DNA from 3 places in the Streptomyces sp. NPDC003284 genome. Region 1 is predicted to be linked to each of the others. Evidence: riboswitches for the same ligand, from Rfam matches in the RefSeq annotation. Region 1 holds a riboswitch; each other region holds the start of a gene.
The links. A riboswitch is a leader RNA that binds a small molecule or an ion and turns the genes downstream of it on or off. The one in region 1 is predicted to bind cobalamin.
Positions count from the first base shown of each region.

Region 1 (6,845 bases):
TCTGGGGCTCGCGGCGCGCCTGTGGTCTCCGGTCCTCGCCTGCGCGCTCGTGCACCGGATCGTGCCGACGATGACCGCCGTGGAATGGGCCGGTGACGGTTCGGCGCTGCGGCTGGCCGAGCCTCGGGGCAGCCGCGCGGCACAGTCGGCGTCGTCGCTCGCCGATGCCGTCCGCGCGCAGGCCGACGGCATCCTGGAGCACGTCGAGAGCGGCTTGCCCGTCAAGATGGCGCCGCGGCTGCTCGCGGGCAACTCGGCGTCGGCGCTCGTCGGGTCGGCCGGGCAACTGCTGAGGTCCCGGCCCGGCCTGCGGGCACCGCTCACCGAGCTGACACGGGAACTCCTGGCGACGGGGCGGCTGCGCGGGACCGGGCTGATCACCAGCCCCGAGCTGACGTTCCGCCGCCGCAGCTGCTGCCTGTATTACCGGGCCCCGAAAGGATCGAAGTGCGGGGACTGCTGCCTGGACCGATGACCGGGCAGGTCATCAGGCGGTCCGGCGCACCTCGCTTCCGCAGCGGGACGCGTGTCATCGGTCCACGTCGGGCACCGGCACGTCCGCCGGCAGGAACGTCACGTGCGGACGGCCCGTGCGGGGATGGACGGCGACCTCGGCGGTCACCTCGTAGACCTCGGCGAGCAGGCGTGGAGTGAGCACCTCCTGCGGCGGTCCGGACGCGACGACACCGCCGTCGCGCAGGACGTACAGACGATCGCAGTAGTACGCGGCCAGATTGAGGTCGTGCAGGGCGACCAGGACCGTCGCGGGCAGTCGGCGCAGCGCGGTCAGGATCTCCAACTGGTGCCGGACGTCGAGGTGATTGGTCGGCTCGTCCAGGACGAGCAGCGACGGCTGCTGGGCCAGAGCCCGGGCGATCAGCACCCGTTGCCGCTCACCGCCGGAGAGCCTCTCGAAGGGGCGGTCCGACAGGGCGACGGCGTCGACCGAGGAGAGCGCCGCGTCGATCAGTGCGACGTCCTCGGCCGTGTCACCGGACAGCAGGCGCTTGTGCGGGGTGCGACCCATCGCGACGACCTCGCGCACCGTCAGATCGATGCCTGACGGGGGTTCCTGCACCACCGCGGCCAGGGTTCGCGCGAGTCGGCGCGGGGACAGCGACCAGGCGTCGGCGCCGTCGACGAGGACCGTTCCGGTCTCCGGCCGCAGCACGCGGTAGACGGCGCGCAGAAGGCTGGACTTGCCGCTGCCGTTCGGACCGACAAGGCCGATCGTCTCGCCCTCGCGGGCCGTCAAGGTGACGTCGTGGACCAACTGCCTGGCGCCCGCGGTGAGTGTGAGGCCCTCGACGTGGAGCTCGCTCATGCCGCGCCTCCCGCGCTCTTGCGGGCGTCGTGCCGCATCAGCCACAGGAAGAACGGCCCTCCGCACAGAGCGGTGAGGACGCCGACCGGGATCTCCTGCGGTGCCGCGACGGTCCGCGCGGCGATGTCCGCGAGAACGAGGAACGCCGCACCGCCCAGAGCGGCGGCCGGCAGCACACGCCGGTGATCGCCGCCGACGAACAGCCGTACGATGTGCGGCAGCATCAGGCCGACGAAGCCGATCGGCCCGGCCGCCGCGACCAGCACACCGGTGACCAGCGAGACGAGGACGAACATCCGGGCCCGGAACCGTGCCACGTCCAGACCCAGGGTGGCTGCGGCCTCCTCCCCGGCGAGCAGCAGGTTCAGGTTCGGGGCCTGCACCATGAGAACGGCGATGCCGAGCAGCAGCGCAAGACCCGGCAGCCACAGCGCCCGCCAGGACACCCCTCCCAGACCACCCAGGGTCCAGGCGAGGACGGTGCGCGCCTCGTGGCCGTCGTCCGTCGTCAGGAGCAGCAGGTTCAGTAGCGCGCTGAGCACCGACGCGACCGCGACCCCGGCCAGGATCAGGCGCAGTGCGGTGATGCGACCGCCGGTGCGCGCGGCGGCGTACACGAGCACCAGCGCGCCCAGCGCCCCGGTGAACGCGGCCGCAGACAGGGACACCGTTCCGAAGACGCTCACCCCGAACACGATGACCGCGACCGCGCCGAGCGAGGCCCCGGAGGACACCCCGAGAAGGTACGGCTCGGCCAGCGGGTTGCGTACCAGGGCCTGCAGCGCCGTACCCACGACGGCAAGGCCCGCGCCGGTGACCGCGCCGAGCAGGACGCGTGGTCCGCGTACGTCGAGGACGATCGTCTCCCGCGCCCGGGTCCAGGTGGGCTCGCTCCAGTCGGCGCCGAGGGCGTGCGTGACGATGCCCCACACCTGGCCGGGCGGCACGTGCACCGAGCCGAGGCAGAGCCCGGCGGTCAGCGAGGCGACCAGGAGCACGGCGAGTACGGTCAGGACGACGGTGAACGACATCCGGCTGGACGTTCGCCGGCCCTGCCTCACCGCGGCACTGTTGTCGGCGTCCGCGGCGGGCGGTGTCACTTGAAGCTCTCTGGGTGCAGTCCGCGCGCCAGGCCGCCCACCGCGTCCGCCGAGCGGACGCCGACGAGGGTGTCGGTCAGGGGGAGCACGACGAAGCGCTTGTTCCTGATCGCCGGTACGTCGGCGAGGGCGGGCTGGGACAGCAGGAACTTCTTCTTCTGGGCGACACTGGTGCCCGCGTAGTCGTAGATGGCGATGACGTCGGGCTTGCGGTCGACGACCTGCTCCCATGAGACGTCGCCGAACACGTCGTCCAGGTCGGAGAAGACGTTCTTGCCGCCGGCCAGCTTGATCAGCTCGTTGCCCAGGCCTTTGCCGCCCGCGGTGAAAGCGGACTTGTCGCCGCTGTCGTAGACGAACACGGAGACGTCATGCGCGTCCCGCACGGCCTCGCTCGCCTCGTCGACCCGCCTGCGGAGCCTGGAGACGAGGGCGGAGGCGCGGTCGGAGACGCCGAAGATCTCGCCGACCGTGCGTATCTCGGCGTAGGTGTCCTCCATGGTCACCCCCTTCTTGCCGGCGCAGTTCTCCCGGTTGAGGTAGGTGTTGATGCCCGCGTCGGCGAACGCCTTGCGCGAGCGGCCCTCCTTTTCCGCGAACGCGCTGGCGTAGCCGCCGTAGACGAAGTCGGGAGCGGTGTCGAGGACCTTCTCGAACGACGGTGCCTCCTTCGACAGCTGCGGGAGCGACGTGAAGTCCTTGCGCAGGCCGGGCAGGACCGCCGAGTCGGGGTACGACGTGCCGACCATCCGGTCCTTCAGCCCCAGCGAGAGCATCAGCTCGGCCGGGTGCTGGTGAATGGTCAGGGCACGGGACGGAGGCTTGGTGTAGGTCGTCTTCACACCGCAGTTGTCGATGGTGACGGGGAAGTCCTTCGCCGCCGAGGCACCTGTCTTCGGGGAGCCGGAGGTGGTGCCGGACGAGCCGCAGCCGGCGGTCAGCAGGAGCGCCGACGCAGCGGTGACGGCTGCGACAAGACGTGCCGGTCGGTGTCCGCGCGAGGTCGTGTACACCGGTGCGCCCATGGACGACGGAGAGAAAGAGCAAAGGGGACGGCTGTGACCGTCGTGCATGGAAAGCCTCCTGCGGAGTCCGCGCTCCTCGGATCGGGCCCGCAGCAGATCAGTGACCTGACTCCCGCGCACGCCCTTTCGGGAAGGTGTGCGCGGTCACAGTGGCGGGACCGCGCCGGACTCGCACCGGCTTCCTGGCTCCTGCCGCGGCTTTGACCTGTTGATCGTACGTAATGATCAGGTAAACGAGAAAGCCGGGTCGGGCATGTGTCAGCCGCCCCGGCGCAGAACGATCGTGTCGCTGACTACTGACCTGACCGCGGGAGGCATCGGCGGAGGCCGTGCCGTCGACGCTGGACTTCCGGGCGCCGGAGCCGCTGTCGGCCTTGCCGTCCGGTGACGAGATCTGGCCCGTGCCGGAGGATGTCCGCTCGTCACGGCATCGCCCACGAGGCCGTGTCGGCGGTCCGAGAGGTCGATCTCACACTGTGCGTGGGGGAGGTGACTTCGGTGACGGGGCGCAACGGCGCGGGGCCGCGCCTTGCCAATGTGTGCCTGGGACGACCTTCGTCAGCGGGCACGGCTGGGAGATCATCGCCGAGATCGACCGCGCGCTGACCGAGACCGGGCAGGGCTACGGCCTCGCTGTCAGTCGGTGCACACCGCCGACGGCAAGTGCAGTTGTGCACACCGGAGGTTGGAGACTCCTCGTCCGGGGGCGTGTGTCACTGCTCGGCTCTAAGCTCGTGAGGCATGAGAAGGGGGAGTTCGTGCGCGACCACGTGCTGACATCAGATGTACCGCTCGGGCCGTTCGAGGGCACCAAGATCACCATCTACTCGGCGAAGGGCAAGAATGCCAGACTGCATGTCCGGAGGGAATGCGGCCAGCTTCGCACGGCCAACGTGACGGCGGCCGAGGTCGCGTTGAGCGCGGACGTGGTGGACAGGTTCTGCTCGGGGTGCGCGGACTGGGGCCCGAGGGTCCGGCCGACATCCGGGCTGGGCATCTTCGTGGAAGCGCTCGGCGGGGCGGGACTGCTTCACCAGCTACAGGCCTATGCAGAGCCGGACGAGGACGTGTACTGGACCCAGGACGAGGTGCAGGCCGCAGCCGAGCTCCTGCGCTCGGAACGGGATGCTGAGAACGAGGACGACAGCGAGCGGTGGGAAGCGCGTAGGGAGGCCGAGGAACTGCAGGAGCGGGTCTTGTCCCGCTGGCTTCATGCCGCGGGGAGCCTTCACCGAGCGCAGTCCGTCATCGCCCACTTCCCTTGGCTGACGGACTGGGCGAGGCCGAAGCTGTTGGCGAAGGAGGGCTACCTCGAGAGTCTCCGGGCGCAGGCGGCCCTCTTCGTGGAGCCGGCCGGTCTTGTCGTAGCCGCTGCGGCAGCGGAACGGGGAACGCCCTCGCTCCCCGCCGACGATCCTGCTTTCGCGGTGCTCGGCAACAGCAGCCGGGTTTCCACCGGCCTGAGCCGACTGTGGCGCAGGTGGCAGCACGCGGCCGAAGGCGGCTGGGATGGACCGGCCTCCCGGGCGTTCACGCGCTATGACCTGGTGGAGGGCATCAGGTCCAACAAGAAGGGGCACGCGGAAGCTCTGGAAAGAGCCGGCCGCCTCATCCAGTCATGGGAGGACGAGGCCCGCGCCGCGGCCGCGGCGACGGATCCGACACCGACGGTGTGGGTCACGGCACGCTTGCCGGAGGACGCGAAGGAGCCTTCGCGCGGGGATACACGTGATGTCCTGAACGGCCTGGATCGGTGGACCCTCGGCGTGGTGGTGACCTGGACCGTGACCGCCGACTGGAGCCGCCGTACCTTGACGCTCAAGGTCCCCACCCTCGTCGCCGACAGACTGCTCGCATCCTCGAGCGTCCTCTCCTGCGAGCGCAGGGCCGAAGCCGCGCCGGCGGAAGGCGTCTCCGAGGCGCATCCCGGCTCCGTGCAGCCCGGGGTCTTCGACGACACCGCCGTCTTCGATCGCCAGCCCGTTACCCGTGCTCACTTGCGGGCGCTGCGCAACTACTCGTACGCCGCCGACCAGCTCTACATCGTCTTTTCGACGAGTGGAGGAGCGGAAGTCCTACCTGTCCAAGCCATCGAGAAGCGCGTCGAGCAGGGCTGGCCGGGGATCATTGTCGCTGGCGCGTCGGATCTTCCCGAAAGCCTGCTCGGCCCGTGGATCAAGGAAGTCGCCCCTGCACCGGAGGCCGACGAGGGCCCTCACTTCGGCCACGACAGCGCAGGTCAGGATGACAGCTTCGGAGCCGACCTGGGTCTTGCAGGCGGGGCTCAGGCGGCTGTCCAGTGGGCGCACGGGGAGCGCGAAAAGGAGCATAATCTGCGGCTGCTCGCCATGGCACGTGGCGTTCCCGACTTGCGGAGCCTCGACACCGGCCGCTCCGGCGCGCTGTCGGTCGCGGTCTGGGAGGGCTTGCTCACGCCCGGCCCCTTGGACCTGACGCCGTTCCGAGCACCCGGCACCGACCGCTGGCGCCGCGGCAGCGGCCTACCACTGGGAGTTTTGGGGCCGCTGCAGATCTACGCCACGAACGCGGATCCCGCGTTTGAAGGCAAGGGACATTCACCCTTCTGCCGCCACACACGGGACCGAGGTCTCGCGCAGAGCGACGACCTCCTCAGGGTCTCCGATCTGCTGGCCCGTGACGACTGGGACTGGTGCAGCAAGTGCGGCGGCTACTCTGCCCGCCGGCTGACCGACACCCAACTCTCTTACTACCGCGCTGCCCACAAACTCCACGACATCGCCGGCCAACTCGACGACGAGCGCACCTACCACGCTCCTGTCGAATCGGAAGCCCTGCGCAAGCAGCTGGACGAGCTCGCGGACTGGGAGCCTGGCGGGCAGGAGGACTGCGACTGGGACGGCTCCTCGCGTTGGTACGAGGTCATCCGCGATCTGCGACGCCGAGCCGAACGGAAGCGACGTCACCCCGCTCCCTGAGCCGCTTTCCGCCTGGCGCCCGTCTGTGACAAGGACAGCCCGAGGGTCAGGTGGCGCACTTGGGGACCAGCGTCCATGTCGATGGGTGCACAGCACGTACAGATATACACGCCGTGCACCCTCTGATTGCAGCACATGTCGTGATTTTCCCCCCGCCCCATCGATCTGGGGGTCAAGGGGTCGCAGGTTCAAATCCTGTCGTCCCGACTCGTGAGAGTCGCAGGTCAGGGCCGGTTTCGGGGTGGGTCGCGTCGCCAGGAGAGGCGTACGGCTCCCCTCCAGGACGGAACGGGCAGCGTTTTCCTGGAGCGCCGTGGGCTGTCGGGGGGCTCCTCTCGGGCCCTTCGGGTGGGCACGGGCGGATGATACGGGCCGCCGGTACCATAATTGCATGGGTACGCAAGAACGGGTGTGGGACGAGGAGGCCGCGGAACGGGCG
Region 1 is NZ_JBSFSI010000001.1:557,642-564,486, forward strand. Features, by position in the region: gene ACWDYF_RS02555 ((2Fe-2S)-binding protein) at 1-475, shown strand, start outside; gene ACWDYF_RS02560 (ABC transporter ATP-binding protein) at 530-1,324, opposite strand; gene ACWDYF_RS02565 (FecCD family ABC transporter permease) at 1,321-2,424, opposite strand; gene ACWDYF_RS02570 (ABC transporter substrate-binding protein) at 2,421-3,497, opposite strand; cobalamin riboswitch at 3,528-3,673, opposite strand; gene ACWDYF_RS02575 (hypothetical protein) at 4,208-6,406, shown strand; gene ACWDYF_RS02580 (ArsR/SmtB family transcription factor) at 6,798-6,845, shown strand, end outside.

Region 2 (6,845 bases), on a different contig from region 1:
ACCTATCTGCTCGGCCTCGCCCCGGGCGAACTGGGCACCCATCTGGCGCTGACCGGCGCGCAGACCGGCGCCGGGGACGCCCTGCTGTGCGGGCTCGCCGACCACCATGTGCCCGCCGCCGCGCTCGGCGCCTTCACCGCCGACCTCGCCGTGCTGTCCGTGCACGACGCGCTCGCCCGGCATGTGCAGTCGCCGCCGCCGGGCGCACTCGCCGGGCAGCGGGAGTGGATCGACGCCTGCTACGCGGCCGACACCGTGGAGGAGATCGTGGACCGCCTCCTCGGCCGCGGCGAGCCCGCCGCGAAGGAGGCGGCCGAGACCCTGCTCACCAAGTCGCCCACCGCGCTGAAGGTCACCCTCGCCGCGCTGCGCCGCGCCCGGCACCTGGGCCCGCTGGAGGCGGTCCTCGACCAGGAGTACCGCGTCTCCTGCGCCGCGCTCGCCGCCCCCGACCTGGTCGAGGGCGTCCGCGCCCAGGTCATCGACAAGGACCGCAGGCCCCGCTGGTCGCCCGGCACCCTCGCCGAGGTCAGCGCGGCCGACGTGGACCGCTTCTTCGCCCCGCTCGGCGACCGCGAACTGGGGCTCGCCGGATCCGACAGCACCGTGGAGGTGGCCTGGTGAGCCTGACCGTCGCGTTCATCGGACTCGGGCACATGGGCGCGCCCATGGCCGCCAACCTGGTCAGGGCCGGGCATCGCGTACGGGGCCACGACCTGGTGCCCGAGGCCCTGGAGAGCGCCGTCCGCGCGGGTGTCGAGCCCGCCGCCGACGCCGCCTCGGCGGTCGCGGACGCCGACGTCGTCGTCTCCATGCTGCCCGCCGGACGGCACGTCCTCGGCCTGTACGGCACCGTCCTGGCGGCGGCCCGGCCCGGCACCCTCTTCGTCGACTGCTCCACCATCGACGTCACCGACGCCCGTACGGCCCACGAGCGGGCCGCCGCCGCCGGGATGCGGTCGCTGGACGCCCCCGTCTCCGGCGGGGTGGTCGGCGCCGAGGCCGGCACGCTCACCTTCATGGCGGGCGGCGGCGAGGCGGAGTTCGCCGAGGCCCGGCCGCTGCTGGAGGCCATGGGCAAGAAGGCCGTCCACTGCGGCGGCGCGGGAGCCGGGCAGGCGGCCAAGATCTGCAACAACATGATCCTCGGCGTCTCCATGATCGCCGTCAGCGAGGCGTTCGTGCTCGGCGAGCGCCTGGGCCTGTCCCACCAGGCCCTCTACGACGTGGCGTCCACGGCGTCCGGGCAGTGCTGGGCGCTCAGCGTCAACTGCCCGGTCCCCGGCCCGGTCCCGGGCAGCCCCGCCAACCGCGACTACCGGCCGGGCTTCGCCGCCTCCCTCATGGCCAAGGACCTCGGACTCGCCGCGCGGGCCGCCCGCGACAGCGGGGTGGACACCGGACTGGGCCTCGCGGCGGCCCGGTTGTACGAGGAGTACGCCGAACACGTCGGCGCCACCGAGGACTTCTCCGGCATCGTCCGCACCATCCGGGACCGTGGCACCCGGCAAGAACAAGAAGGGGAGGGGGAGAAGCGATGAGCACGCGGAACGGTGCCGGGCTTCCCGCGTACGAGACGATCCTCGTCGAACGCAAGGGGCGCACCGCCCTGCTCACCCTCAACCGGCCCGAGGCCCTCAACGCCCTGAATCTGACGGTCATGCGCGAGGTGGTGGCCGCGACCGAGGCGCTGGACCGGGACCCGGAGTGCGGCTGCGTCGTCATCACCGGCTCGGCGAAGGCGTTCGCGGCGGGCGCCGACATCAAGGAGATGCAGCCCCAGGGGTACCTGGACATGTACCTCGGCGACTGGTTCGCGGCCTGGGACCGGCTCGGGCAGCTGCGCACCCCGACGGTGGCCGCCGTCGCGGGCTACGCCCTGGGCGGCGGCTGCGAGCTGGCCATGCTCTGCGACATCCTGCTCGCCGCCGACACCGCCGTCTTCGGGCAGCCCGAGATCAAGCTCGGGGTGATCCCCGGCATCGGCGGCTCCCAGCGGCTGACCCGCGCGGTCGGCAAGGCCAAGGCCATGGAGCTGTGCCTGACCGGGCGCACCATGGACGCGGCGGAGGCCGAGCGGGCCGGACTGGTCTCCCGGGTGGTGCCCGCCGACGATCTGCTCGGCGAGGCGCTGGCCGTGGCCGAGACCGTCGCGGGCATGTCGCTGCCGGTGGCGATGATGGCGAAGGAGGCCGTCGGACGGGCCTTCGAGACGACGCTCGCCGAGGGCGTCCGCTTCGAACGGCGGCTCTTCCACGCGGTGTTCGCGACCGAGGACCAGAAGGAGGGCATGGGCGCCTTCGTCGACCGCAGAGCGCCCGGGTTCCGCCACCGCTGAGCGGCGGACCGCGTGCCGCCGCGCCCGGTCCGCCCTGCTGGGAGGGGAGATCACGTTCGGGGATCACCTCCCGGACGCGGTCTTGGCCGGGACGGCGGCACGCGGTACCGTCTGTTCGATATCGACGACGGCGAGACGGAAGCCGGTGGGAAACCGGCACGGTCGCGCCACTGTGTGCGACGGCTCCCCGGAGCCGCTCGCGAGTCAGACCCGTGGCCGTCGTCCAGTGCACCACCGAGATGGGACGCGAACTCCCAGAGGAGGCCCCTGCCATGGCGCAGCATGTCGCCCAGCCGACCGCCGACGCACCTGTCCTGCCCGCCAAGCTGCCGCTGAAGGCGATAGCTCCCTGGGCGGTCTTCTTCGGCATCCTGATGCTGATCCTGCTCTACTTCGTCGGCGCCGAGCAGGGCGCCACCTCCGTGTTCAGCGGCACGGACGTCCACGAGTGGGTGCACGACGCCCGCCACCTGCTCGGCTTCCCCTGCCACTGACGCGAGGGACGCCGCACACTCATGAACTCCGCAACTGTGCGAAACCTCCTGGTCCGCGGCATGCTCGCGGGCCTGGCGGCGGGCGTGCTCGCCCTCGTCGTCGCCTATCTCCTCGGTGAGCCCGGTGTCGACAAGGCCATCGCCTTCGAGGACGCCCACTCCCACGAGCACGAGATGGAGGTCGTCTCCCGCTCGCTCCAGTCCACGGCGGGCCTGGCCACCGGTGTCCTCGTCTACGGGGTCGCCTTCGGCGGCATCGCCGCGCTCGCCTTCTGCTTCGCGCTGGGCCGGGTGGGCCGCTTCAGCCCGCGGGCGACCGCGCTGCTGCTGTCGGGCTGCGCCCTGCTCGCCGTGTACGTCGTGCCGTTCCTGAAGTACCCGGCCAACCCGCCGTCGGTCGGCGACCCCGACACCATCGGCAAGCGGACCGCGCTGTACTTCCTGATGATGGTCCTCAGCGTGCTCCTCGCGGTCGCCGCGACGCTGCTCGGCAAGCGCCTGGCGCCCGCTCTGGGCACCTGGTGGGCGACCGTGGCCGCCGTCGCCGCCTTCGCCGTGGTGATCGGCCTGGCCTATGCCTTCCTGCCGGTCATCAACGAGGTGCCGCAGGACTTCCCGGCCGCTCTGCTGTGGCGCTTCCGGCTCTCCGCCCTGGCCATCCAGTCCGTGCTGTGGGGCGGCTTCGGCCTGCTCTTCGGCGAGCTGGCCCAGCGGCTGCTGGCCCCCGCTCCGGCCGGGTCCGGCGCCGGGCGGGCGGTTCCGGCCGCGCGCTGACGCTTTTCCGGACACCAGAGGGCCCTTCGGAACCACCGGGGGCCCTCTGCCGTTCTCCGGGACACCGGCCCGCACGGCACGCGGCCCCGGCCCAGTACGGCGCCCGGCACGGCACAGCGTCCGCCGACCGTGTGCGGACCCCAGCCAGAAGCGGAGGAACCGAGTGGCCAGAGCCCCCCGGCCGCGTCACATCACACTCGGCGGCCGTGCGGCGGTCGCCCTGACCGTGGAGGAGTACGACCAACTGATCGCCAGCCGACGGCAGATCGGCGGCCAGAGCGCCCGGGTGCGGGTGCTCGCCCAGCGGGCCAAGCAGGCCGAACGGCTGCTGGACGACCTGGAGGCGCTGATCACCGCGCATCGGACCGACTGCCCCGGGCACACCCGCCCGGACCCGGCGGACCGCCCCGAGGACGGGACCGTCCCGAAGACCCCTTCGGAGGACGTCCCCGGGCGCTGTCTGTGCGGCGACGTCGAGTCCCTGCTGCGCGCCCACCGGGACACGGTGTCCTGAACCGCCGGGACCGCGCCGACGCGCGTGCTACGGCGCGGCGGGAGCGGTCAGCGGCCGCCCCAGCCGCAGGTTCCAGCGCCCCGCCCGGCCGCTGACCTCGGTCACCGTCAGCGGGGCCACGTCCAGCCGCCAGAAGACGGCCGCGTCCAGGCCCAGCGCCGCGACGACCGCCGCCCGCACCACCTCCGGCTCGACCACGGCGACGCTGCGCCCCTCGGCCCCGGCCACCTCCACGAGCCACTCCGCCACCCGGCCGCACAGGTCCGCCACGGACTCACCGCCGTGCGGGGCGCTCGCGGGGTCGCCGAGCCAGCGGGCCAGGGCCTGCGGCTCGGCGGCGCCCACCTCGTCCAGCGCGAGCCCCCGCCAGCGGCCCACGTCCAGACCGGCGGGCGCCGGGGCACGTACGCCGTCCAGGCCCAGCGCGTCGGCCGTCTCGCGGCAGCGCGCGCCGGGGGACACGAGGACGCGCGCGGCGGCGGGCAGCGACCCGGCCGCCGACCGCGCCGCCGCGGCGCCGCCCTCCTCCAGCGGGCCGCCGTCGTCGAAGCGGGCCTGCCGCACGGACGCGTTCATGGCGGGGGAGACGAGCAGCATCCGGCTGGTCACGCGGTCACTCCTGGGGTGCGGCCCACGGGCCGCGGACGGGGTCGGACGTACGGGACTCGACCGGGTAGGGCACGTACGTGCGCCGGTCGGGGTCGATGGCCAGCCGGCCGCCCGCCGGGGGCCGGGCCCGCTGCGCGCAGTCGCGGCGCTCGCAGATCCGGCAGCCCAGGCCGATGGGCGTGGCGGCCCGCGGATCGTCCAGGGCGATGCCCTCGGCGTAGACGAGCCGGTGGGCGTGGCGCAGCTCGCAGCCGAGCGCGACGGCGAACTCGGCGCGCGGGGCGTGGTGCCCGGAGCCGCCGCGGGTGATGGTCCGCGCCACCCAGAAGTACCGCTTGCCGTCGGGCATCTCCGCGACCTGGGTCAGTATCCGGCCGGGCGCGGAGAACGCCTCGTACACCGTCCACAGCGGGCAGGTGCCGCCGAGCCGGGAGAAGTGGAAGTCGGTCGCGGACTGCCGCTTGGAGATGTTGCCGGCCCGGTCCACGCGCAGGAAGGAGAACGGCACACCGCGCCGCCCGGTGCGCTGGAGGGTGCTCAGCCGGTGGCAGACCGTCTCGAAGCCGACGCCGAAGCGGGCGGACAGCAGCTCGATGTCGTAGCGGGTCTCCTCGGCGGCCCGGTGGAAGGCGGTGTACGGCATCAGCAGGGCCCCGGCGAAGTAGTTGGCCAGGCCGATGCGGGCGAGCGCCGCCGACTCCGCCGAGGCGGTGCCCAGGGCGCCCTGGGCGAGGCGGTCCAGCAGCGGCCCGTGGCCGAGCAGCGCGAGCTGTGTGGCGAGCTGGAAGGCGCGCTGCCCGTCGCTCAGCCAGGGGGAGAGGAACAGCAGCCCGGTCTCCGGGTCGTAGCGCCGGGCGTCCACCGAGCGGCCCGCTGCGGCGGCCCGCACCACGCGCACGCCGTGCCGCTCGGCCAGCCGGACGGCGAGCGGGTCGGCGGCCCGGCCCGGCCGCAGGCCGAGTTCGGCCGCGATCCGCTCGGCCTCGGTGTCCAGCGGCTCGAAGTGGTTGTGGTGGGCGTAGAAGAAGTCCCGTACCTCGTCGTGCGGTTCACCGGGCGGCAGCAGGTCCTCCGGGCCGCCGCCCGGCGCGGCCAGGGCGGCGGCCTGCTCGGCGGCGTCGCGGTAGCGGCGGTGCAGGGCGACCAGGGCGCGGGCCACCTCCGGATGGTCGCGGGCGGCCTCGGCGCACTCCTCGGGCGCGGGCAGCGGCACCCCGCACGCCTCGTCGGCGAGCGCGGCCCGCAGCTCGGCGGCGAGCCGGTCCTCGGCGGCCTCGGAGAAGAACTCCGCGTCGACCCCGAAGACCTCCGCGATGCGCAGCAGCACCGGCGCCGTCAGCGGCCGCGTGCTCTGTTCGAGCTGGTTGGCGTAGCTGGTGGACAGGCCCAGCGCGCGGGCCATGTCGACCTGGTTCATCCCGTGCTCGCGGCGCAGCCGGCGCAGCTTGGCATGGGCGTAGATCTTCCGGACGGCCGGTCCCCTCGCCATGCGCGCACCTCCCGCTCCCGCCCGACCCGGCTGCGAACATAGCATCCGCAGGATTCGCAGATTCCGCAGATCCGCAGCTCGCGGATGTACGGATTACACAGCGTGGAGCGGTGGCCGGGCGGTGGGCCGCCGGGAAGGCTGAGGGTGTCCGTCCCGGCGTGCCCTCCGAGGAGTCCTGTGATCGAGCACCACGTCCGCGTCCGTCCCAGCGCCGACCGGCTCCCGCGCGAGCAGCAGCTCGCCTGGAAGCTCGCGGCGGTGGCCACCGCCACCGGGGAACCGGACCCCGGCAGCGCCGCGATGGCCGTCAACCGGGTCATCGACAACGCCTCGGTCGCCGTCGCCTCCCTGCTGCGCCGCCCGGTCGCCGTCGCCCGCGCCCAGGCCACCGCCCACCGCGGGGCCGCCCCGGGTGCCGCCGTCTTCGGCAGCCGCGCCCGCGTCTCCCCGGAGTGGGCGGCCTGGGCCAACGGCACCGCCGTGCGCGAACTCGACTTCCACGACACGTATCTGGCCGCCGACTACTCCCATCCCGGCGACAACATCCCGCCGCTGCTCGCCGTCGCCCAGCACACCGGGCGCGGCGGCGCGGATCTGCTGCGCGCCACCGTCGCCGCGTACGAGATC
Region 2 is NZ_JBSFSI010000007.1:76,064-82,908, reverse strand. Features, by position in the region: gene ACWDYF_RS17110 (enoyl-CoA hydratase/isomerase family protein) at 1-624, shown strand, start outside; gene mmsB (3-hydroxyisobutyrate dehydrogenase) at 621-1,541, shown strand; gene ACWDYF_RS17100 (enoyl-CoA hydratase) at 1,538-2,338, shown strand; cobalamin riboswitch at 2,450-2,573, shown strand; gene ACWDYF_RS17095 (CbtB domain-containing protein) at 2,611-2,832, shown strand; gene ACWDYF_RS17090 (CbtA family protein) at 2,854-3,606, shown strand; gene ACWDYF_RS17085 (hypothetical protein) at 3,770-4,120, shown strand; gene ACWDYF_RS17080 (histidine phosphatase family protein) at 4,148-4,729, opposite strand; gene ACWDYF_RS17075 (short-chain fatty acyl-CoA regulator family protein) at 4,734-6,218, opposite strand; gene ACWDYF_RS17070 (MmgE/PrpD family protein) at 6,396-6,845, shown strand, end outside.
Region 2: another riboswitch for cobalamin. It lies ahead of ACWDYF_RS17095 (CbtB domain-containing protein); the one in region 1 lies ahead of ACWDYF_RS02570 (ABC transporter substrate-binding protein).

Region 3 (6,845 bases), on a different contig from region 1:
GCCACCGCACCCACAGCCCTGCCCATGCCGCCGCCTCCGCGCCCGCTCACACCCACGCACATCCACACCCGCACACCCATCGTCCCGGTCCCGCCGCCGCGCGGCATGAGTAGGCATACTCAGGTGCCACGCGACGTGGGGAACGGGCGGAGGGCCCGGGAAGAAGAGGGGGCGGCCATGGCCGAGGAGTCCGATGCGAGCGAGGGCTGTCTGGCCTGTGACCTCATGCTGGGCAAGGCGCCGCTGCCGGGCGGCAGCGTGCTGCGCACCGGGCTCTGGGCGGTCGAGCACTGCGTCGGCCCGTTCGGTGCGGGCACCCTCGTGGTCAAACCGGTCCGGCACGTGCTGCATGTCGCCGAGCTGACGGCGGAGGAGTCCGGCGAACTGGGCCCGCTGCTGCGGCGGGTGAGCGCCGCCGTCACCGAGGTGAGCGCGCCGGAGCAGGTGTACGTGTGTCTCTGGTCGCACGCGGGTGGGGTTCCCGGCCACATCCACTTCGTGGTGCAGCCCGTCGGGAAGGCGGACCGGACGCGGTTCGGTGCCGTCGGCCCCGCCCTTCAGGCGGCCATGGGCGGGGCCGGGTGCTTCGCGTCGGCGGCGGAGGTGGACGAGGTCTGCGGGCGGCTGCGGGAGGTCCTCCACCGCTGAACGGGACCGCCCCGACCGCCGCCCCGCCCTGAGGTCAGGCCCCCCAGCGCACCGCGACCGTGTCGCCGACGCCGACCGTCGTGCCCCGGGAGGCGGTGGTGAAGGCGCCGCCGTCGATGCTCACCTTCCAGGTGCCGGTGCCGCTGTTGGCCTTGCCGTTGAGGGCGGTGACCGTGCCGGTGCCGGAGGACGGGGTGACGGCGGTGACGCAGCCTGCCGGGGTGGCGGCGCCGGTGGCGGCGTCCAGGACGGCGCCCAGTGTGGTCGTCGTGCCGGTCGGGGTGAGCGCGACGGAGCACACCTTCGGGCTGCCGGTGCCGTCGTCGACGCTGAGCGCCAGCTTCGTGGCCGTACCGGAGACCAGTGAGCCCTGGGCCACCCACTGCGGGGCGCCCGCGGTCACCGGTGCGGGCGGGGCCGCGGTGAAGCCGCCGCCGGCCACCGCGCGCAGCGCGTCGGCCGACGCGTAGGCCGAGGGGACCGTGTCGGCGGGCTGGTACTTGAAGCCGCCGCCCGGGTTGAACTGCTGCGCGAGCAGGAAGTCGACCGGAGTCCTGCCCAGGGAGGTGAGGAAGTCCCCGGTCTGCGGGTTGATGCCGCACGCGTTGAGACCGGACACCGCCCAGCCGTTGGAGTCGGTGTTGATCCCGAACATGGCGTTGAAAGCGCCGCTGTTGGCGACCAGTTTGCTCTTCAGGAACGCCTTGGCCTGCACGATGTCCGTGTCGGTGTTCGGCACCCCCGACACACACAGCGCGGCCATCGCCGCCCCGGTCATGTCGATGTCACCGGCGGTGGCGAGCTGCCCGGGATCGCCCTCGGCCTTGCTGTAGTTCCAGCCGCCGTCGTCGTGCTGGTTGGCCCGGATCCGGGTGACCAGCGCGTCGCGCAGCGCCTGCGGGACACGCACCTGACCCGACTGGGTGCGGGCGCCGCCCAGGGCGAGCGCCGCGAAGACGGTGCCGTTGAAGTTGGCGGGCGGGCCGAAGTAACCGGGCTGGGACGTCTGCCAGTAGCCGTAGATGTCGGCGATCAGATTGCGGGAGGCGGAGACCCGGGCGGGGTCGACACCGGCGGCGTAGGCGTTCAGGGTGGCCCGCTCGTAGTCCGTGACGACCGGGGTGGCGGACGGCCAGCTCGCGGTGGAGAGCAGGGTGCGGTAGACCGATCTGGCGTTCTTGGCGGGATCGCCGTCCGGAGTGACGTCCACGGCCGCGGTACCGGCCGCGGCGAGCGCGCTGAACGCCCACTCGTTGGACAGCCCCGGCCCCGCGTACGAACCGTCCGCCGCCTGGAGCGACTTGAGGTAGGTGACGCCGTTCGCCTTGGACGTGGCGATCTGCGCCGGGGTGGAGGTGGCCGCGGCGGGCAGCGCGGTGAGCGTGAGGGCGCCGACGGCGGCCGCCGCGGTGAGCGCGACGCGGCTGAGGGACAGCGGACGGGACATGGCCTGCTCCTTGGATGAAGGACGCCGACCCGGCCCGTTGCCGGGCCCGGGCGGGCCTGCGGAGCAGCGGGCGTGGCCGCCGTCCGGACGCGTGGACCGGCTTCCAGAGATGGTGCACCGCCTGGGCATTCGGGCTCGGGGCGGCCTCCCGCCGCCCCACACCGCTGCGCGTCAGCCCCGGACTCCCACCGGGTTCCCCCACTCGGCAGTCCGGGACGGTACCCGACCGGCCAACCGGCCGCCAGTGCCCGCCTCGGAGGGCGGTCGAGCCCGTCCGGAGCTCCTTGACGGCCCTCGTGACGCGTGCTCAAATCTCGGTGATACGCAACGAGTTCCAGGGGAAGCCGGTCGAAGTCCGGCGCTGACCCGCAACCGTGGGCCCGGTCCGCCGGGCGAGCCGGAATGCCTGGAGCGTGCTCAACAGCAACAGACGCCGTCGTGGACTACGGCGTGGTGCGACCGGCCTTCCGGCCGTCCGGGGACCACCCCGGCCGGTGAGGGCCCCTCTGCCACGTCCGCGTCCGCGCCGGACAGGCGCGAGGGGACCGGGGTGGACACGGGGAAGCGAAGAAGCGGGCCGACGACCGCGAGCACACGGCGGGCGGTGTCGCTCGGCTCGGCTCTGCTCGTCGTCCTCGCCACCTGTGTGGCGTTCCTCACGACCGCGCCCGCCGCCGCGGACGGCGCCGACGGCTGCACCGCCACCCATGGCGCCGTGGTGGCCGTCGACTTCGGACCGTTCGGCGGCAAGGTCGAGCGCGGCTGCGACCCCGCCCCCACCACCGGCTACAACCTGCTGCACCAGGCCGGGTTCACCACCACCGGCACCCAGCACGACGGCCCCGGCTTCCTCTGCCGCATCGGCTACGGCGCCTTCCACTCCGGTACGGAGTACCCGACCCCGGCCGCCGAGGACTGCGTACTGACCCCGCCCGCCACGGCCTACTGGTCGTACTGGGTGGCCGCGCCCGGCGACAAGGACTGGACCTACAGCTCGCGCGGCGCGATGACACGCACCGTCAAGGACGGCGACGTCGACGCCTGGGTGTTCGGCGGCACCGACATCGGCGGTACCAAGGGCAAGCCCGCCTTCAGCCCCGACGACGTACGCGTCCCGGGCGGCCACACACCCGACCCCGGCGGCAGCGGCACCCCCACCGGCGCACCCGGCGAACTCGACACCGCCGCCGCGGCGGCCTGGCTCGCCGGCCGCCTCACCGACGACGAACGCATCGTCGACGACGGCGCGACCACCGCGAACTACGAACTGACCGCCGACACCGCCTACGCGCTCGCCGCCGCGAACGGCAGGAACGCCACCCTCGACAAGGTCACCGGCTTCCTCGCCGCCCATGTCGCCGACTACGCCTACCCGAACGGCGCCGGCCAGGCCCCCGACGCCACCGCGGCCGCCCGCCTCGCCCTCCTCGCCGAGACCACCGAACGCGACCCGCACGCCTTCGGCGGCCACGACCTGATCGACGCCCTCGCCTCACACGTGTGCACGGCGGGCCCCGAGTCCGGACCGGCCCCCGGCTGCACCGCCGCCGGTGACTTCCGCACCGCCTTCCAGACCGAGGGCCAGGCCCTGTCCGTCCTCGCCCTGCTGCGCGCCGGGCAGACACCCCCGGCCGCGTCCGTCGACCGCCTCGCCCGGCTCCAGTGCAAGGACGGCGGCATCACCAGCATCCTCATCCGCCCCGGCGAGTACTGCGACGGCGACCCCGCCACCACCGGCCTGGTCGCCCTGGTCCTGCACCGGGCGGGCGGCCACGACGACACGGTGGACGCCGCCCGTACGTATCTCACCGAGTCCCAGTCGGCGGACGGCGCCTTCCCCGGCTACACCGGCTCCACCACCGGCAGCGTCACCGCCACCGCGTACGCCGCCCAGGCCCTGCGCGCCCTCGGCGACACCCGGCGGGCGGACGCGGCCGTCGGCTGGCTCTCCCGGCACCAGCTCGACGGCGGCGGCTTCGGCTTCGAGGAGACCGACACCGACCCCGTCGTCCACCCCACGTCGCCCGCCGTCCTCGCCGGGGCGGGCACCAGCCTCGTCACCGTCACCACGAAGCCGTCCGTGCCGCCCACCAGCGGCCCGCCGACCGAGCCCGGCGGCACGCCCAGCGGCTCCCCGACCGGGCCCACCAGCAGCCCCGGCGGCCCCGCCCCGGGCGGCGGCACCGGACCCGACCTGAAGAAGGGCGTCGCCTACCTCACCGCCCCGGCCCAGCTCCAGCAGGGCCGGTACTACACCGACGCACCCGGCTCGGGCACCGCGTCGTTCGGCCTCACCATCGACGGCGCCTACGCGCTGGCCGCCACCGGCCTGGACAACGCCAGGCTGCGCGGCATCGTCGACTTCCTCGACTCCCGCGGCAAGGACGCCACGGGCAGCACCATCGACACCTGGACCGGTATCGGCACCGCACACGTGCTGGGCGGCTCCGTCGGCAAGGCCGCGGTGCTCGCCGAGGCCGTCGGCCGCGACCCGCGGAACTTCACCGGGCACGACCTCATCGCCACCCTGGCCAAGGCCGTCTGCACCGCCCCGAGCAAGGCCCCCGACCGCTCCTGCCCGGCCAAGGGCGCCTACACCTACGCGCCCTCCGTCTTCTCCCAGTCCCTGGGCGTCCTCGCGCAACTGCGCGCGGGCGAGAAGACGGCGGCCCAGCAGCCGATCGCCTACCTGGAGAGCCTCCAGCACCCGAGCGGCGCCTGGCCGAGCCTCATCCCCTCCACCGGCGACTCCGAGGTCGACTCCACCGCCATGGCCGCGATGACCCTCGACCTGGCCGGCGGCGACACGGCGAAGCAGGCCGTGCGCAAGGCGCTCGCCTGGCTCGCCTCCCGGCAGCTCCCCGACGGCGGCTTCCCCGGCGCCTCCGGTGACTCCGTCAACTCCACCGGGCTCGCCGTCCAGGGGCTGTCCCTGGACAAGGACACCTACGCCCCGCAGATCACCCGGGCCCTCGCCTTCCTCGCCGCGCAGCAGAACGCGGACGGCGGCTTCAACGTCGCCAAGGAGGGCCAGCGCGGCTCCGACGTACGGGCCTCCGCCCAGGCCGTGGGCGGCGCGACCGGCATCTCCTTCGGCACCCTGAAGGCCGACCTGACCGGCACCTCGCCGCAGCCCGGCCCGACATCGGACCAGGGCGGCGGCACCCCCGACATCATCACCGCCGGAGAAACGGGAGGCACCGGAGACACCGGCGGCGCCTCCGCTGCGGGCGGCGGCGGTGGCGGCGCGCTGGCCTCCACCGGTGTGCAGGCCACGGCCCTCGCCGCGGTCGCCGCCCTGCTGGTCCTCGCGGGCTGGCGCACCGCGGTCGCCGCCCGCCGCCGCGCGGACGCGCACACCGGGAGCGAGCGATGACACGGCCCCGCCTCGCCGCCCTCGCCCGGACCGCGGCGGCGCTCGCCCTGGCCGCCGCCGCGCTCGGCGCGACATCCTCCCCGGCCGCCGCCGACCCGCAGCCGATGGGCCGGTGCACCACCACCTCGGGCGTGGTGCTCGCCGTCGACTTCAGCCACTGGGGCGGGCCCGTCTACCGGGCCTGCGGCACCACCCCGACCACCGGCTACCAACTGCTCAACCAGGGTGGCTGGCGCACCACCGGCACCGGGCACGACGGACCGGCGTTCATCTGCCGCATCGGCTACAGCGGTTACCAGGGCGGCAGGCAGTACCCCACCGCGAAGGACGACGACTGCGTCCTGACCCCGCCCGCCTCCGCGTACTGGTCCTACTGGCACGCCGACCCGGGCCGCGACGACTGGGAGTACAGCCAGCTCGGCGCCATGCTCTACCGGCCCAAACCCGGCAGCGTCGACCTGTGGATCTTCGGCGGCACCGACATCGGCGGCACCGAGGGCCGCCCGAAGATCCGCCCCGACCAGCTGCGCGCCCACAACACCCGGCCCCAGGGCGACAGCGGCAAACCCGCCTCCACCGCCAAGGCGCCCGCGCTGCCGCCCGGCGTCGACACCGGACCCGCGCCCGAACAGCCGCCCGCCGCACCGCCGAAGGCGGCCCCGCCGCCCGCGCGGACCCCGACGGCACCCGCCGAGGAGACCACCGCGAGCCCGAGCCCGACGCCGACCGCCCCACCCAGCCCGACCGCCCCACCGAGCCCGGCACCGACCGCGTCCGCCACGGCCGCAGCGGGCACCGGCACCGGTACCGGCACCCGGGTCGTCGACGCCGCCCCCGCCGCCGACGCCGAACACGACGCCGGATCGATCGTGCCCGTCGTCACCGGTGTCTCGCTCGTCGTGCTCATCGGCGGCGCGGCCGTGTACGTCGCGCGCCGCCGCCGCGCCGACGGCGCGTGAGCGCGGTGGCCCCCACGACCGTCGAGGCGTCCGCCGCACCCGCCGGTCCCGCCCCGGACCGGGGCGGGCGGCGCCTGCCGCGCACCCTGCACCCGATGGCCTGGTGGATCTGGGCGCTCGCCCTGGCCACCGCCGTCAGCCGCACCGACAACCCGCTGCTGCTCCTGCTCGTCCTCGCCGTCCTCGGCTACGTCGTCACCGCGCGCCGCACCGAGGCGCCCTGGGCACGCGGCTTCAAGTACTACCTGTACCTCGCGGTGTCCGTCGTGGCCGTACGGGTCGTGTTCCGGGCGGTGTTCGCCACCGGCATCACCCCGCACGACCACTTCCTGTTCTCGCTGCCGCACCTCCCCACCCCCGACTGGTACGCGGGCATCCGCATCGGCGGCCCGGTCTCTCTGGAGGCGCTGCTGTC
Region 3 is NZ_JBSFSI010000004.1:428,713-435,557, reverse strand. Features, by position in the region: gene ACWDYF_RS11885 (hypothetical protein) at 1-26, opposite strand, end outside; gene ACWDYF_RS11880 (HIT family protein) at 178-648, shown strand; gene ACWDYF_RS11875 (hypothetical protein) at 683-2,095, opposite strand; cobalamin riboswitch at 2,388-2,520, shown strand; gene ACWDYF_RS11870 (prenyltransferase/squalene oxidase repeat-containing protein) at 2,700-5,471, shown strand; gene ACWDYF_RS11865 (hypothetical protein) at 5,468-6,430, shown strand; gene ACWDYF_RS11860 (energy-coupling factor transporter transmembrane component T) at 6,427-6,845, shown strand, end outside.
Region 3: another riboswitch for cobalamin. It lies ahead of ACWDYF_RS11870 (prenyltransferase/squalene oxidase repeat-containing protein); the one in region 1 lies ahead of ACWDYF_RS02570 (ABC transporter substrate-binding protein).